4 regions of the Rhizobium sp. FG96 genome follow, and region 2 is predicted to be linked to each of the others. Evidence: predicted binding sites of a transcription regulator. Region 2 holds the regulator's gene; each other region holds the start of a gene.
What was found. Region 2 encodes LexA, which represses DNA repair genes until DNA is damaged. Its sites were predicted from a motif close to TGTTCNNNNTGTGTTCNG; they were not measured.
Positions count from the first base shown of each region.

Region 1: a site for LexA is predicted at 2,282-2,299, ahead of ACODR6_RS02760 (PA0069 family radical SAM protein). Genes of this name have one in related genera too.
Region 3: a site for LexA is predicted at 2,533-2,550, ahead of dnaE (DNA polymerase III subunit alpha). Genes of this name have one in related genera too.
Region 4: a site for LexA is predicted at 1,902-1,919, ahead of ACODR6_RS09900 (helicase-related protein). Genes of this name have one in related genera too.

Region 1 covers NZ_JBMDIL010000001.1:534,039-538,248, forward strand. Annotated here, with positions in the region: gene ACODR6_RS02740 (tetratricopeptide repeat protein) at 1-272, shown strand, start outside; gene ACODR6_RS02745 (4-(cytidine 5'-diphospho)-2-C-methyl-D-erythritol kinase) at 279-1,160, shown strand; gene moaB (molybdenum cofactor biosynthesis protein B) at 1,162-1,707, shown strand; gene ACODR6_RS02755 (glycosyltransferase family 2 protein) at 1,710-2,228, opposite strand; gene ACODR6_RS02760 (PA0069 family radical SAM protein) at 2,367-3,524, shown strand; gene rnhB (ribonuclease HII) at 3,738-4,210, shown strand, end outside.
Region 2 covers NZ_JBMDIL010000021.1:56,891-61,100, forward strand. Annotated here, with positions in the region: gene kdsA (3-deoxy-8-phosphooctulonate synthase) at 1-670, opposite strand, end outside; gene ACODR6_RS30375 (VOC family protein) at 667-1,545, opposite strand; gene lexA (transcriptional repressor LexA) at 1,750-2,463, shown strand; gene ACODR6_RS30385 (ComEC/Rec2 family competence protein) at 2,444-4,210, opposite strand, start outside.
Region 3 covers NZ_JBMDIL010000008.1:234,404-238,613, forward strand. Annotated here, with positions in the region: gene dnaE (DNA polymerase III subunit alpha) at 1-2,297, opposite strand, end outside; gene ACODR6_RS18200 (DUF5680 domain-containing protein) at 2,695-3,159, shown strand; gene ACODR6_RS18205 (ABC transporter ATP-binding protein) at 3,163-3,846, opposite strand; gene ACODR6_RS18210 (lipoprotein-releasing ABC transporter permease subunit) at 3,862-4,210, opposite strand, start outside.
Region 4 covers NZ_JBMDIL010000004.1:295,083-299,292, reverse strand. Annotated here, with positions in the region: gene ACODR6_RS09925 (beta-ketoacyl-ACP reductase) at 1-346, shown strand, start outside; gene ACODR6_RS09920 (hypothetical protein) at 350-481, opposite strand; gene ACODR6_RS09915 (hypothetical protein) at 551-694, opposite strand; gene ACODR6_RS09910 (YMGG-like glycine zipper-containing protein) at 862-1,149, opposite strand; gene ACODR6_RS09905 (DUF3309 family protein) at 1,178-1,333, opposite strand; gene ACODR6_RS09900 (helicase-related protein) at 2,066-4,210, shown strand, end outside.

The DNA of each region.
Region 1 (4,210 bases), on a different contig from region 2:
CCGAGCTCGAAAAGGCCGCCGAAATCAAGGCCGGCGACGCGACGATCAACGATCACCTCGGCGATGCCTACTGGCATGTCGGCCGCAAGCTCGAGGCCGTCTATCAGTGGAACCGGGCGCTGAACTCGCAGCCCGAGGAAGCCGAGATCCCGAAGATCAAGGACAAGATCGCCAACGGCCTGAAGCCCGAGAACGACGACGCCAAGTCTGCCGACAAGAAGCAGCCGGACCCGGCGCCGGTGACCCCGCCGCCCGTCGACAAGAAGTCCTGATAACGGATGCCGGATGCGGAGAGCCGCCGTTTCACGGTGACTGAAGACGCGCCTGCGAAAATCAATCTGGCCCTGCATGTGACGGGCCAGAGAGACGACGGCTACCATCTGCTCGACATGCTGGTGACCTTCACCAGTCACGGCGACCGGCTGAGCTTCACCGCCGCCGATGCCGACGGCTTCACGATCAGCGGGCGTTTTTCCGCCGATCTCGGCGGCGATCCCGGCAGCAATCTCGTTCTCAAGGGGCGCGATCTTCTGCGCCAGGCCGTGCTTGCCCAGGGCGGCCATGCGCCTGCGGTTTCGATCCATCTCGACAAGAACCTGCCGGTTGCCTCCGGGATCGGCGGTGGCTCGGCGGATGCGGCTGCGGCGCTGCGCGGGCTTCAGCGCTTCTGGAACGTGCGGGTGCCCGCCGATATCCTTTCGGCGCTTGCGCTGCAGCTTGGCGCCGATGTGCCGATGTGCCTGGAAAGCCGCCCGCTGATAGCGCGCGGGATCGGCGAGGAGATCGAGCGGGTGGCGCTGCCACGGCTCTTCCTGGTGCTCGCCAATCCGCTGAAGGGCGTGTCGACGCCGCAGATCTTTCGCACGCTGGCACAGAAGAACAACCGGCCGCTCGATCTTTCGGCCGGCGGCTGGATGCGGGTGATCGAGGCCAATCGCAACGACCTCGAGCCGCCGGCGCGCAGCCTGACGCCCGAGATTGCCGAGATTTCGGCCCTGCTTGCCGGGAGCGGCGCCGATCTGGTGCGCATGTCCGGCTCCGGCGCCACCTGCTTCGGGCTCTTCCCCTTCCTGCAGGCGGCAGAGGCCGCGGCATGGCAGCTTCACAGCCAGCGGCCGGACTGGTATTTCCAGGCAACGGAAACTGTTTCGGGAGAGTGACATGCCTGGCATAGACGAGAACCGGCCGTTCATTCCCGTCGGCATCGCCGTGCTGACCGTCTCGGATACCCGCACGCTCCAGGACGACAAGTCGGGCGACACGCTCGCTGCCCGCATCGCCGAGGCCGGCCACAGGCTGATCGACCGCGCCATCGTGCGGGACGACAAGCAGGCGATCGCGGCGCGGGTGAAGACCTGGACGGAGACCGATGGCATCGACGTCGTCATCACCACCGGCGGCACCGGCTTTACAGGCCGCGACGTGACGCCCGAAGCACTGGAGCCGCTGTTCGAGAAGCGCATGGACGGCTTCTCGGAAGTGTTCCACCGGATTTCCTACGACAAGATCGGCACCTCGACGATCCAGTCGCGCGCCACGGCCGGCGTTGCCAACGCCACTTTCATCTTCGCGCTGCCCGGCTCGCCCGGCGCCTGCAAGGATGCCTGGGACGGGATCCTGAAGGCGCAGCTCGACTACCGGCACATGCCCTGCAATTTCGTGGAAATCATGCCGCGGCTCGACGAGCACCTGAAGCGCGGCGGCTGATTCTATCTGGCGGCGCGTGCCACCCAGGAAGGAATCAATTCACTGGAAAGCTGGCGCAGCTTCTGACCCTTCGGAAATTCCGCCAGCCGCATGCCGCTCTTGGCCGAGGCAACCGCCTGCTTCTTGGGGACAAGATAGGCAAGCTCCAGCGGCGGCAACGCACGGCCGACCCGCTGCAGGAACGGACGGCGGTAGGCGCGCGAGGCGGTGAAGCGGGCGGGCAGTTTGTTCAGCGCCACATATTCGGCGATCTCGTCGATCCAGCCCGCCTGCGGGCGCGCACCCGGCTCGACGAAGAGCAACCACTCGCCCCGCGCAGAGCGCAATATGTCCTTGATATCCCACTGGGAATGGAAACGGCAGCCGGCGGCATCCGCCACCCGCGAGGTGCCGTCGCGCGAGCCGTGATCGAGCACCACGACGTCACTTACAAGCCCTTCGACCGCGCCCGCGACCAGCACCGATAAAGTCTGCGCCAGCTCAGGTTCCTGATCCTGGCACTCCAGAACAACCGTCAACATTGCCTATTTATAATGCGCCGCACAAAATTTTGCCAGCGCGACTTTCCTCATTTTGTTCTTGCATTGTTCTCATTTTCTGATTAGGAATTTAATCATCAAGAACGGGCGAAGGCAACGCCTCCGCTGCGGGAGAATCCGATGAACGAACAGTCCCTTGCAGGGCAGGCCGCATTCGCGCCTGCCAACACGGCAGATATTGCCGAAGCGCTGATCGCCCAATCCGGCCTGCGGGTGGATGGCGAGCGCCGCCGCGGACGTGGCGCCGGGCTCAATCCGAGCGGCAGGTTCGAGCCGCAGAGCCGCGAGACGTTCGACGACGGCTGGCAGACGCTGGAAGAGCTGCCGCCGTTCAAGACCGAAGTGCAGATCGAGAAGCCGCGCACGGCGATCACCCGCAACGAGTCGCCCGACATTCCCTTCGACCGCTCGATCAATCCCTATCGCGGCTGCGAGCATGGCTGCATCTATTGCTTCGCGCGGCCGAGCCACGCCTATATGGGGCTGTCGGCCGGGCTCGATTTCGAGGCGAAGCTGTTTGCCAAGCCCGATGCCGCCAAGCTCCTGGAGCGCGAGCTTGCCAAGCCCGGCTACAAGCCGCGGGTGATCGCCATCGGCACCAATACCGATCCCTACCAGCCGATCGAGAAGGAATGGCGCATCATGCGGCAGATCCTCGAAGTGCTGAACAAGGCGAACCACCCGGTTTCGATCGTCACCAAGTCGGCGATGATCATGCGCGACATCGACATCCTCAAGGATATGGCCGCCAAGGGACTGGTGCGCGCCTCGCTTTCGGTGACGACACTCGACCGCAAGCTCGCCCGCACCATGGAGCCGCGCGCCTCGACCCCGCCGCGGCGGCTGGAGGCAGTCCATGCGCTGAGTGAAGCCGGCATCCCGACCTCGGTGATGGCGGCACCCGTCATACCGGCGCTGAACGACCACGAGCTGGAGCGCATTCTGGAGGCTTCGCATGCCGCCGGCGCGCGCGAGGCGGGTTATGTGCTGCTGCGGCTGCCGCTGGAAGTGTCGCCGCTGTTCCGCGACTGGCTGCTGCAGCATTACCCGGACCGCTACCGGCATGTCATGTCGCTGGTGCGCTCGATGCGCGGCGGCAAGGATTATGATGCCGAGTTCGGCAAGCGGATGAAGGGTGCGGGGCCCTATGCCTGGCAGATCGCCCGCCGCTTCGAGATGGCCACCAAGCGGCTCGGCATGGTCAGACGCAGCATGCCGCTGCGCGACGATCTCTTCGTGCCGCCGGATGGCAGCGGCGTGCAGCTGTCGCTGCTTTGAAGACTTCGCGCCCGCTGGCACGGGCGCGTGAGGAGCGTTTCGACCGGCCGGCGGGTATGCCGCCGGCAATGACGCAATACCCGCAGGCTGCCGCCGCCCTGGCTGCCTGCACACCGCGGATGGGTCCCCTGCCCCTTCGCGGCCCTAGCCCCCGGCCGCCGCCCTGTTCCGGGGGCTTGCAGGAAATCGGGTTAGCGTGCGAGGTTCAGCCGCATGAAACGTCGCACGCCACCCGATTCTCCTCTGCTTTTCGAAGACGCGCCGCTCACTCCGGATTTCAAGCTGGAACTGAAGGCCCGCAAGGCCGGTCACTGGCCGGTTGCCGGTGCCGATGAAGCCGGACGCGGGCCGCTCGCAGGCCCTGTCGTTGCCGCAGCCGTCATTCTCGACCCGAAGCGCATCCCAGAGGGGCTGAACGATTCCAAGCAGCTGTCGGCCGCCAAGCGCGAGGAGCTGTTCGTGCAGATCCTGGCAACGGCAACGGTCTCCATCGCCTCCTCCAGTGCCACCCGCATCGACGATACCGATATCCGCAAGGCGAGCCTCGACGCCATGCGCCGCGCCATCTGCGGCCTCTCCATTCCGGCGGCCTATGTGCTGACCGACGGCCTCGACGTGCCCCAGGGGCTCGACTGCCCCGGCCACGCGGTGGTCAAGGGCGACGCCCGCTCCGTCTCCATCGCCGC
Region 2 (4,210 bases):
ATTCGCGCTGGCCGCCGGTAGATCCGCCCTGCCCGCCCGGCTGCTGCACGGAATGCGTGGCATCGAAGATCACAGGCGCGCCCATGGCCGCCATGATCGGCAGCGAGCGCATGTCGGAGACCAGCGTGTTGTAGCCGAAGGAAGCGCCGCGCTCGCAGAGCAGGATGTTCGGGTTGCCCGTCTCGTTCAGCTTGGCGAGAACATTCTTCATGTCCCAGGGCGCCAGGAACTGCCCCTTCTTGACGTTGACGGCGCGGCCGGTCTTGGCCGCAGCAACGAGAAGGTCGGTCTGGCGGGAGAGGAAGGCCGGGATTTGCAGGATGTCGACGACGGTTGCGACCTCTGCACACTGCTCCTCGGTATGGATATCGGTCAGAACCGGGAAGCCGAATTCTTTCTTCAGGTCAGAGAAGACTTCGAGCGACTTTTCGAGGCCGATGCCGCGCTGCGCCGAAAGCGAAGTGCGGTTCGCCTTGTCGAAGGAAGACTTGTAGACGAGGCCGATGCCGAGCTTCTTGCAGAGTTCGCTCAGAACACCGGCGATCATGAAGGCATGTTCGCGGCTTTCCATCTGACAGGGGCCAGCGATGATCGACAGCTTGCCGTCATTGGAAAAGGTAACGCGGCCAGCGCCTTCGCCGACGGCGACTTCTGCATTGGTGTTGCTCATTGGGTCTCCTCGAAGGCGAAGATCGCGCCTTGTCCCGGCGCCGGCTTCACCAATAGACGATTGTTCGTATTCACGTAGGTGATCCCGTTAGCAGCCAAATGCGCCGCTGTCACGGCCAGATCAGCGACCGCAAAGACGATTGCCCGCGCCCGCAGGCCGTTATCGGTGCCGAGCGGCTCGACATCGAAATAGGCCTCCATCCCTTCTTCGGAATAGATAGCGATCCGGACATTGCTGAGGGCGAAGGAAAGGCCGAAGGCGGCCTCACTGGGCGCCACGCCGCCGCTTGCCGTCTGCAGCAGCGACGCGAAGGCATCGGGTTCGTCTGCGCTCATTGCAATCTCGACGATGCCGAGAACGCCGTTGGCATGAGTCTCCAGCGCCTTGCGATCGGCCGGAAAGGCGTTGATCCGCTGGCAGGCGAAAAAGAAGACATCGGGCGCCCTGAGATCAGCGGCAAAGGCGAGCTTGAAGGCGCCGGTCGCCTGCGTTCCATCGGGCATGACGATAGGGCGCGAGAACTCCACCATGTCACCGCCGCTCAGCTGCGCGCCATCATAGGCGGCCTTGTCCGCATCGGCATCGTCAGTGCCGAAGACGACTGCCGAAAAGCCATCATCGCCGCAGCGGAAGCGGAAGGCCTGATCGCGGGCGATGAAGCTGTTGCCTTTCGCGGCAGCCACGTCGCACTCGCCCTGGCTCGCGATGCCGAGCGGCTCGAGATAGGTCTTGTCGGAGAGAAAGACGCAGGCATTCTCCGTTCCGAACGGATGACGGCCATTGGCGGCGACGGTGAAACCTAGACGGCCGAGTCGCTCGCGGGCGAAATCGATATGGGTGACGGGCAGTACCAGATGATCGAGCGGATGCGTCATGGCGGTTCCCTCCGATGAAGCCGGCAGAGATTTGCACGCCGCGCCGGGCAAAGCGCAAGCGCGGATAACCAATCCGGCAAAGAAACTTTCAAAAATGACGAAAAATGATGGGAAGTTTTACCAATATTTAGGCACTTGCGGAACACATATGGAACATATAGTGTCCGTTCTGGCTTTGTTTCACGAATCTGGGGAAAGACTTCGATGCTGACGCGCAAACAACAGGAGCTTCTCCTCTTCATTCACGAGCGGATGAAGGAGTCCGGCGTACCGCCGTCCTTCGATGAAATGAAGGATGCGCTCGACCTCGCCTCCAAGTCCGGGATCCATCGCCTGATCACGGCGCTCGAGGAGCGCGGCTTCATTCGCCGCCTACCGAACCGCGCCCGCGCACTCGAAGTCATCAAGCTGCCGGAGGCCTACAGCCCCAGCATCCAGCCGCGCCGCGGTTTCTCGCCGAGCGTCATCGAAGGCAGCCTCGGCAAGCCGCAACCCGTTGCGCCGCCGAAGCCGGCGAACGAAGACAATAGCAGCTCGATCTCGGTTCCCGTCATGGGCCGCATCGCCGCCGGTGTGCCGATTTCCGCGATCCAGCAGAATACCCACGACATCACCGTTCCCGCCGATATGCTCGGAAACGGTGAGCACTATGCGCTTGAAGTCAAGGGCGACTCGATGATCGAGGCCGGCATCTTCGACGGCGACACCGTCATCATCCGCAATACCAATACCGCCAATGCCGGCGATATCGTCGTCGCCCTTGTCGACGATGAAGAAGCAACGCTGAAGCGCTTCCGCCGCAAGGGCGCATCGATCGCGCTCGAAGCAGCCAACCCGGCCTACGAGACCCGCATCTTTGGACCTGATCGCGTCAAGGTTCAGGGCAAGCTTGTCGGCCTTATCCGCCGCTATCACTAACGGTGATCTCATCACCGTTAAAAGTGCCGCTGCGCCAATCATAGGCGCGGTGGCGGGTCCAGGGGCGGTCGAGATCCTCGAAGGATCCGGTGACCGCTGCAGCGCCTCCATCAAAGCGCAGTTCGACAGAGCCTGTCTTTCTTAAAGTAGCGCCGGTGAAGAGCAGCGCGCCAGAGCGGCAGCTTTCAAGCCGCAGGCGCACGGGTGTGACAACGATATCGGATGCATCGCAGGCGGGGCCGAGGTAAGCGGCATTGTCGATGACCGTCAGCACCGAGCCGTTTCCAAGCTTTGCCGTGCACCAGGCTTTCTTTGCGCAGGAAAACCGCTCTTCCCTGGCGTTCACCGCAATGGCGCTCTGCGCTTCCTGCTCTTGCGCTGGTGTCAGCTTTAGCCTTTCGCCTGGCGGCGCGGTGGGGACCGATGCTGATGTGATGAAGATCGGCTCGCGATGGCTGTCCAGCACTAGCGCCCGTTTCCACTGGTCGAAGATGAAACCCGGCGGGCGCTCGCGATTGGTAGCGATTGCACTGGAACCGACGATCCCCGCCATGCTGCCGTCCTCAGCAATGACGATCTTCGGTGGCGGCTTTTCCGGAAGCGTGACAACAGTCAGCGTCGATAGGACCATGATTGCCGTGCCTATATGCCTCAGCCGGGTGCGCAGCAGGGTCAATAACAGGAAGCCCGCGACCGCGGCCGGGAAATACCAGGCAGGCAATCGGCCGACGCCGATATCACCGCCCCAGGACGAGACGGTCTTGGCGATCGCGATCACTAGATCGAGACCGAAGCCGACCACCTGCCAGGCCCAGGCATCCAGCCCAAACGGCATCAAGAGCATTGCAAACAGCCCGGCCGGCATGATGACGAAGGAGATGACGGGCATGGCTGCGAGATTGGCAGGCAAGCCATAGGCCGTCAGCCGGTGAAAATGCTCGATCGAAAACAGTGCCGTCGAGAAGCCGCCGATGACGGAGGTGAGCAGGATGCCACCGAAAAAGCCGGCTGCGGCTGACATGAACCTGACGAGGCGCAATTTCGCAAATGGCTTGTCGCGCGCCGGCCGCTCCTTCCAGAGCGCATAGCCGGCGACCAGCGCCAGCGTCGCGGCAAAGGACATCTGAAAGCTCGGCCCCATGATTTCTGAGGGCGAGATGGCGATGATGATCAGTGCCGAGAGCGCCACATTGCGCAAACTGATCGACGGCCGGTCGAAGAACACCGCCGTCAGCATGATCGCCATCATGATGAAGGCGCGCTCGGCGGAAACTGCGAAGCCGGAAATCAGGAAATAGGCGGTGACGGCCGCAAGCGCTCCAGCGGCCGCGATCTTCTTGACCGGATAGGCCTGGGCGACAGACGGAAACAGGCTGAGCAGCGTGCGGAACCCAACGAAGAAGATGCCGGCAGACAGCGCCATGTTGAGGCCCGATATGGCGATGATATGCGCGAGGCCTGATTGCCGGAGTGCCTCCGTAGTTTCTGCCGAAATCGCCCGCCGCTCGTCGGTGACGAGCGCGGCTGCGAACGCGCCGGTATCGCCGGGCAAAATGCCCCTGATGCGATCGCCGATGCCGCTTCTCAGCCGGTAGAGCCACTCGAAGACGCTATCGGTCAGCGAATGCTCGTCTGCCGCCCCCGGCGTCACCGCCGTTGGCGCCCCATAGAAAAAGCCATTGGCGCCGACACGATCGAAATAGGATGAGAACGAGAAGTCGTTGAGACCGGGGAGCGCCGGGCCGGA
Region 3 (4,210 bases), on a different contig from region 2:
TTCGCGAACTTCGCCAGCAGTTCGAAGATGTTATCGGCCTGCGGCTTCGATACGCCGTTCTTGACGGCGCCGTCGACGAAGCGCTCGCGCTGCTGGTCCATCTCAGCCTTAATCTTCTTACCCATGGCGCGGCGCAGCAGGTCGGCCTCGCCGAGTGAATAGCCCGAGAGCACCTGGGCGATCTGCATGACCTGCTCCTGGTAGACGATAACGCCCTGGGTTTCCTTCAGCAGATAGTCGATCGTCGGATGGATCGATTCGACCTCTTCCTCGCCATGCTTGCGGGCATTGTAGGTCGGGATGTTTTCCATCGGGCCCGGACGGTACAGCGCCACCAGCGCGATGATGTCCTCGATGCAGTCGGGCTTCATGCCGATCAGCGCCTTGCGCATGCCCGCACTTTCCACCTGGAACACACCGACCGTTTCGCCGCGCGACAGCATCTCGTAGGTCAGCTTGTCGTCGAGCGGGATGGAGGCGAGATCGACCTCGATGCCCCGCTTCTTGCAGAAATCGACGGCGACCTTCAGGACGGTCAGCGTCTTCAGGCCGAGGAAGTCGAACTTCACGAGGCCGGCCTGTTCGACCCATTTCATGTTGAACTGGGTGACCGGCATATCGGAACGCGGGTCCCGATACATCGGCACCAGCTTCGACAGCGGGCGGTCGCCGATGACGATACCGGCGGCGTGCGTGGAGGCGTGGCGGTAGAGACCCTCGATCTTCTGGGCGATATCAAGGAGACGAGCGACAACCGGCTCTTTGTCGGCCTCTTCCTGGAACTTCGGATCTTCCTCGATCGCCTTGTGCAGAGGCGTCGGATTGGCCGGGTTGTTGGGCACCATCTTGCAGATCTTGTCGACCTGGCCATAGGGCATTTCGAGCACGCGGCCGACGTCGCGCAGGGCGGCGCGGGCCTGCAGCGAACCGAAAGTGATGATCTGCGCCACCTGCTCGCGACCGTATTTCTTCTGCACGTAACGGATCACCTCTTCGCGGCGATCCTGGCAGAAGTCGATATCGAAGTCCGGCATCGAGACGCGTTCCGGATTGAGGAAGCGTTCGAAGAGCAGCGAGAAGCGCAGGGGATCGACGTCGGTGATGGTCAGCGCATAGGCGACCAGCGAACCCGCACCCGAACCACGGCCCGGGCCGACGGGAATGTCATGCTGCTTGGCCCATTTGATGAAGTCCGCAACGATCAGGAAGTAGCCGGGGAACTTCATGCGCTCGATGACGCTGAGCTCGAATTCCAGCCGCTCGCGGTAATCCTTCTCTTCGTAGCCTGCCGACATGCCGAGCGTCGCGAGGCGCATATCGAGCCCCTCCTCCGCCTGGCGGCGAAGCTCCAGCGCCTCGGCGCGCTCGGCTTCCTCGGGATCGGCGGTGGCGCCGGTGAAGCGCGGCAGGATCGGCTTGCGGGTCTTCAGGACGAAGGAGCAGCGCCGGGCAATCTCGATCGTGTTCTCAAGCGCCTCCGGCAAATCGGCAAAGAGCTTCGCCATCTCGGCGCGGCTCTTCAGGTAATGGTCCGGCGTCAGGCGGAAGCGGCTGTCGTCGGAAACGATGGCGTTATGGGCAACCGCCATCAGCGCGTCATGCGCGTCGTAGTCGTCGCGCGTCGGGAAGAAGGCCTCGTTGGTGGCGACCAGCGGCAGGTCGTGCTCGTAGGCGAGACCGATGATCTTCTGCTCATGGCGCTTGTCGTAAGTGCCGTGGCGCTGCAACTCGACATAGAGCCGGTCACCGAACAGTGACTTCAGCGTCAGCAGCCGCGATACGGCCGGCGCCAGGTGCCCCTGCTTGAGGGCCATATCGACCGGGCCGCTGAGCGAACCCGTCAGCGCGATCAGGCCTTCTGTGCCCGCCTCTTCCAGCCAGGACGAGCGAATGTGGATCGCCTGCCCGTCCTCGCCACCGAGATAGGCGCGGCTGACGAGATCGACGAGACGCTCGTAGCCATCATCGCTGGCGGCAAGGACGACGATCGACGGGAGCTTACCCATCATCTGCTGGCCGCCGCGCTTCTCGATTTCCAGGCCGTCTTCCATGTCGATCGACAGCTGGCAACCGATGATCGGCTGAAGGCCTTCGTCCATGGCTTTCTGCGAGAATTCGAGCGCGACGAACAGGTTGTTCGTATCGGTGATGGCGATCGCCGGCTGGCTATCGCCCGCAGCCTTGTAGAGAACCTTCTTCAGCGGCAGCGCGCCCTCGAGCAGCGAATAGGCCGAGTGCACGCGCAGATGAACGAAGCCCGGCGTCCCGCCGATAAATCCGCTCTCTGTTTCCGCCATGACACGTCCCTTCAATCGCCCGTATGAATCGGCGCCATTGTCGGTCGTGGCCGTGGAGATGTCCAGAAGAAGACCCCGCCTTGAACCGCATGGCAGCCATGCGGTCCCCTGAAAAATTACATCGCCATCAGGATCAGCGAGAAGCTGGCAACGAACATTGCGATGGAGGTGAATGCTGCGACGTCACGGATCATGTCAGTCATTTGGCTCTCCTTTACTCGTTATGTTTTTAGTTTGTTCCACTCTTGTTCTTTCGTCAACAGGAATCTTTTCCGTTTGGTTAACGCGCGTCCGGGAGCGTTCGCCCACCTATCCCAGCCGGCGGCAATCGCTATGTTCTCTATTTGTTCTTTACAGAAGGTCACGCATCTGCGACAACGCTCGCAGGAGGCGCGCCATGTATCTCACCCTGCTCAATGACTTCATCGTCGAGGCGAAATCGAGGACCTACGTGGGTGGCGGCAGTCCGCGTCCATCCTGCCGTCTGGGGTCGCATGACATCGGCTACGAGCGTGGCGAATGGCGCTATCTCGACAGCTATTTCGGCGGAACGGATTTTTGCGGCCAGGAAACAGTCTGGCTGAATGGCGAGCCCATCTGGGCGATGAACTATTTCGGCCACATCATCGAGCCCGGGCTGATCGACGGCAGCCGCGCCGGCGCCGTCATCAAGGCGGCCCTGTCGTCCATGTATTCCGAAAAGAAGCGATTCCTCGGCGGCATGGAATTCGACCACGCCTTCGGCTTCTATATCGACAACAGCGAGGGCGACTGCGCACATTTCCGTGGCATGGAAATGATCATCGTCGAGGAAAGGCGCGCCTATGAACTCGACTACCGCGGCGGCCTGATCCGGCTCTGAGGCTCAGAAGTCGACGACCTTGCCGTCGCTGATCGTCACCCGGCGGTCCATGCGGCTGGCAAGCTCGTGATTATGCGTGGCGATCAGGGCCGCCAAACCGGACTGGCGCACCAGCGCCTCCAGGGCGTCGAAGACGTAGTTGGCGGTTTCCGGATCGAGATTGCCGGTCGGCTCGTCGGCGAGAAGCAGGCTCGGCGCATTGGCAACGGCGCGGGCGATCGCCACGCGCTGTTGCTCGCCGCCGGAGAGCTCGCCCGGGCGATGGGCACCGCGATGGCCGATGCGCATGTAGTCGAGCAGCTGCTTGGCACGCTCGGCAGCTTCCTTGCGCGGCAGGCCCGAGATCATCTGCGGCATCATGATGTTTTCCTGGGCCGAGAACTCGGGCAGCAGATGATGGAACTGGTAGACGAAGCCGATCTCGCTGCGGCGGATCGCCGTGCGCTTATCGTCGGACAGTCCGTTGCAGGCATGGCCGTTGATGCTGACCTCACCGTCATCAGGATGTTCCAGGAGACCCGCCAGATGGAGCAGCGTCGACTTGCCGGTGCCCGAGGGCGCAACCAGAGCGACGATCTCGCCGCTATGCAGCGTGAAGTCGGCCCCCTTCAGGATGGAGAGCACCGTATCGCCCTGCCCGTAGTGACGCTCGACGCCGGAAAGCTTGAGAACGACATTGCGTTTCATGGAGTTCAGCATTCCTTATTCGTAGCGCAGCGCCTGCACCGGATCGAGCCGCGAAGCCCGCCAGGCCGGGAAGATGGTCGCAAGAAAAGACAGCGTCAGAGCCATGATGACGACCGAAGTCGTCTCGCTGACGCTCATCTGCGCCGGCAGCTGGCTCAGGAAGTAGAGCTGCGGATTGAAGAGTATCGTTCCGGTGATCCAGGAGAAGAACTGGCGGATCGACTCAATATTGATGCAGACGACGACGCCGAGCAGCACGCCGGCAAGCGTGCCGACGATGCCGATCGCAGCCCCGGTCATGAAGAAGATGCGCATGATGGCGCCGGAGCTCGCGCCCATCGTTCTCAGGATGGCGATGTCGCTG
Region 4 (4,210 bases), on a different contig from region 2:
CCGCGTCGTCAACATTTCCTCGATCAACGGCCAGAAGGGCCAGATGGGGCAGGCGAATTATTCGGCCGCCAAGGCTGGCGATCTCGGCTTCACCAAGGCGCTGGCTCAGGAAGGTGCTGCGAAGAACATCACCGTCAACGCCATTTGCCCCGGTTACATCGGCACGGAAATGGTGCTCGCAGTGCCGGAGAAGGTTCTGAACGAGCGGATCATTCCGCAGATCCCGGTGGGCCGCCTTGGCGAGCCCGAAGAGATCGCGCGCTGCGTGGTGTTCCTGGCATCTGATGATGCGGGCTTCATCACCGGTTCGACCCTGACCGCGAATGGCGGCCAGTTCTTCGTCTGACGGCTAGCTGCCGCTGCGGTGATGGCCGTGACTGCCGTAGTTGTTCGGAAAGTTGCCGGCGTCATAGGGATTGGCGCTGGCGCTGAAGGTTGCGACGGCAACGATTGCCGCAGCGATGACGATAATCTTGCGCATGGATAAATCTCCATTGTTCCCGGCCTCATTGGGCTGGGGTGTGAGGTCTTGCGAGTTGTTGAACTGGGATCAGCGGGACGGCGGGTGACGCTTCGCCTTGACCGGGACTTTCTGCATGGCAGCGCCACGATCACGGATGGCGGCGAGCGCTGTTGCCAAAGAGAGTGCTGCGATCAGGGTGGCGGCAGCGGAAGACAGAATGAGCTGAGCCATCGGACATTCCTTTCTGGCCGGAAAGAAGCCGGCTTGTTGATCGGGATGTGGGGAGTGTCTTGGCGGTTCGCCAGATCGGCTTTGGGAACCAAGCGTCAACGCGCCGTTGACGAGGAGCACAAATAAAAACGGGCGCCGAAGCGCCCGTTCATCACGCGATCACTGCATTAGCAACGTACATCGCGTCTTTGGCCATTCACGATGATGTAGCAACCGTAACGGTCGCGGTAGACCCGGTGATTGTAGCGGCCATTGCGCTGATCGACAGAGTTGCCGACTGCAGCGCCGACCAGGCCGCCTGCAACGGCGCCGACGGCGGCGCCGCCCCAGCTGTTGGAAACCGCACCGCCAATAAGGGCGCCAGAGCCAGCGCCGATGGCGGTGCCCTGCTCAGTTGCCGTGCACGATGCGAGCGCACCTACGAGTGCTGCAACGAGAACAACTTTCTTCATCATGACTTACAACTCCCCAGTTACATGGCCTTTAGATGCGGCCCATCAGGACAAGGATAATGATAATAACGAGAACTAGCCCTAAACCGCCAGAAGGTCCATAGCCCCAGCCGCGGCTATAACCCCAATTCGGCAGTGCGCCGATCAAAAGCAGAATAAGGATAATGAGAAGTATCGTGCTAAGCATGTTTTCCGGTCCTTCAACTCACGCCGAGTTTCGAATGGACAATAAACACGCGTCCCGGGTTTTTGTTCCCGGCTAAACTTATTTATGTACGTGAACGGATTTCGCCTTATTTACGATTGCGGACTTTATATTGGGCGAAAAGATAAAAACGCGGAAGCTAGGAAAAAGTTCCGTCCCTCGTTCTGTTTTTTAACAGGCGGTAAAATTGCGCCGGAAAACGTTAATGCGATCGGCCGCAACGAAAAAAGATCCACGCGAGGCCTTCCGCATATAGTCGCTTGCTGCACCCGGCATCAACATCTAGCGGCGAACAAAGCGCGAAACTTCGGAGGTCGGTGATTCGTCTGTGATTCGTTCCGGCTTTGGCCCGAAGGTTAATTTTCGCGGATTTTGCAAATTTCTTTGTCGGGCAATTGACAGGCGATTCTCGGCTAATGGGCCGTGGGCTTGGCTCAACGTGCCCTCTGAGCCGCCGGATTCAGCATCTAGTGGGAAAAACTGATTCAAAACCAATACTTAGCCGTGAACAAAAGCTGAATCAGCGGGAGTCAGCGATTCGTCGCCGATTCGTTCTCAAGCTGTTCCGAATCTAAAAACAGAGGCTTAGCGGCGGTCCTTGAATCAAAATAGCAGCGCATATCGGCGGCCCGGCTCTTGCGTTTGCTGGCCCGCCTGTCCATGTGTTGTCTGCCGACTTGACCCTGAGGCTCCCCCGCCTCACTTGCATGGACCATGACACAGAATTCGCAGCCCATGATCCTGAGCGGACGCGGCGTTACCGCGGTGCTCGGACCGACCAATACAGGCAAGACGCATTATGCCATCGAGCGCATGGTCGCGCACGGTACCGGTGTGATCGGTCTGCCGCTGCGCCTTCTGGCGCGCGAGGTCTATACGCGGCTGGTCGAAAAGGTCGGTGCGCATAACGTTGCGCTGGTGACCGGCGAAGAGAAGATCTCGCCGCCGAATGCCCGCTTCTCCGTCTGCACCGTCGAGGCGATGCCGCGGGAAACCAAGGCCGCCTTCGTGGCGATCGACGAAGTGCAGCTCGCCGGCGATCTCGAACGCGGGCATATCTTTACCGACCGCATCCTGCATCTGCGCGGCCGCGACGAAACCCTGCTTCTCGGCGCCGGGACGATGCGTCCGATCCTGCAGCAGCTGCTGCCGGGGATCACCGTCGTGGAGCGGCCGCGCCTGTCGCAACTCCTCTACGCCGGCCAGAAGAAGATTACCCGGCTGCCGCAGCGCTCGGCCATCGTCGCCTTCTCGGCTGACGAGGTTTATGCGATCGCCGAACTGATCCGCCGTCAGCGCGGTGGTGCTGCAGTCGTTCTCGGGGCGCTCAGCCCGCGCACCCGCAATGCCCAGGTGGCGCTCTATCAGGCGGGCGATGTCGAATATCTGGTGGCGACCGATGCGATTGGCATGGGTCTGAACCTCGATGTCGATCATGTCGCCTTTGCGCAGGACCGGAAATTCGACGGCTACCAGTTCCGCAATCTCAATCCGGCCGAGCTCGGCCAGATCGCCGGCCGCGCCGGCCGCCATGTCCGGGATGGCACCTTCGGGGTCACCGGTCAGGTCGCGCCGTTTGACGATGAGCTGGTGCAGAGGATCGAGTCGCACGAGTTCGACAACGTCAAGGTTCTGCAGTGGCGGACCAAGGAACTGGATTTCGGATCGATACAATCGCTGCGGGCAAGTCTCGAAAAGCCGCCGAGCGTCCAGGGTCTGACACGGGCGCTGCCGGCTGTCGATCAGCAGGCGTTGGAGCATCTTTCACGATATCCGGAAATTATTGACCTTGCGACAAAGCCCGAAAGGGTTGAAAAGCTCTGGGAGGCTTGTGCGCTGCCCGATTACCGGCGCATTGCACCGGCCCAGCATGCCGATCTGATCTCGACGCTCTTTTCCGATCTTGTGCGCTATGGCACGGTTAACGAGGATTTCCTCGCGGAGCAGGTGCACCGTGCGGACCGCACGGACGGTGAAATCGACACGCTTTCGGCGCGAATCGCGCAGATAAGAACCTGGACCTATGTGTCGAACCGGCCCGGCTGGCTTGCCGATCCGACACACTGGCAGGAAAAGACGCGGGAAATCGAAGATCGATTGTCCGATGCGTTACATGAAAGGTTGACGAAACGCTTTGTTGATCGCAGGACATCTGTGCTCATGAAGCGCCTGAGAGAGAATGCGATGCTGGAAGCTGAAATCAGTGTGAATGGTGATGTCTTTGTGGAGGGGCATCATGTGGGTCAGTTGAGCGGATTCCGCTTTACGCCCGTCGGTGGGACGGATGGACCGGACGCCAAGGCCGTACAGGCTGCTTCACAGAAGGCGCTTGCTCTGGAATTCGAAGCGCGCGCAGCGCGCATGCATGCCGCTGGCAATGGCGATCTGGCGATCAGCGCCGATGGCCTGATCCGCTGGCTCGGCGATCCCGTTGCCCGGCTGTCCGGCAGCGACCATGTGATGCGTCCGCGGGTGATCCTGCTTGCCGACGAGCAGCTGACCGGCAATGCGCGCGATCACGTCGCCGCCCGCGTCGAGCGCTTCGTCAATCATCACATCAGCACGGTTTTGAAGCCGCTCGACGATCTGTCGCGCGCCGAAGACCTGCAGGGTCTTGCCAAGGGTCTGGCGTTCCAGCTCGTCGAGAATCTCGGTGTTCTGTTCCGCCGCGACGTTGCCGACGACGTCAAGTCGCTGGATCAGGATGGCCGTGCCTCGATGCGCCGCTATGGCGTGCGTTTCGGCGCTTATCATATCTTCGTCCCGGCACTCTTGAAGCCGGCTCCGGCCGAGCTCATCACGTTGCTCTGGGCGCTCAAGAACGACGGCCTCGACAAGCCGGGTTACGGCGACCTCATT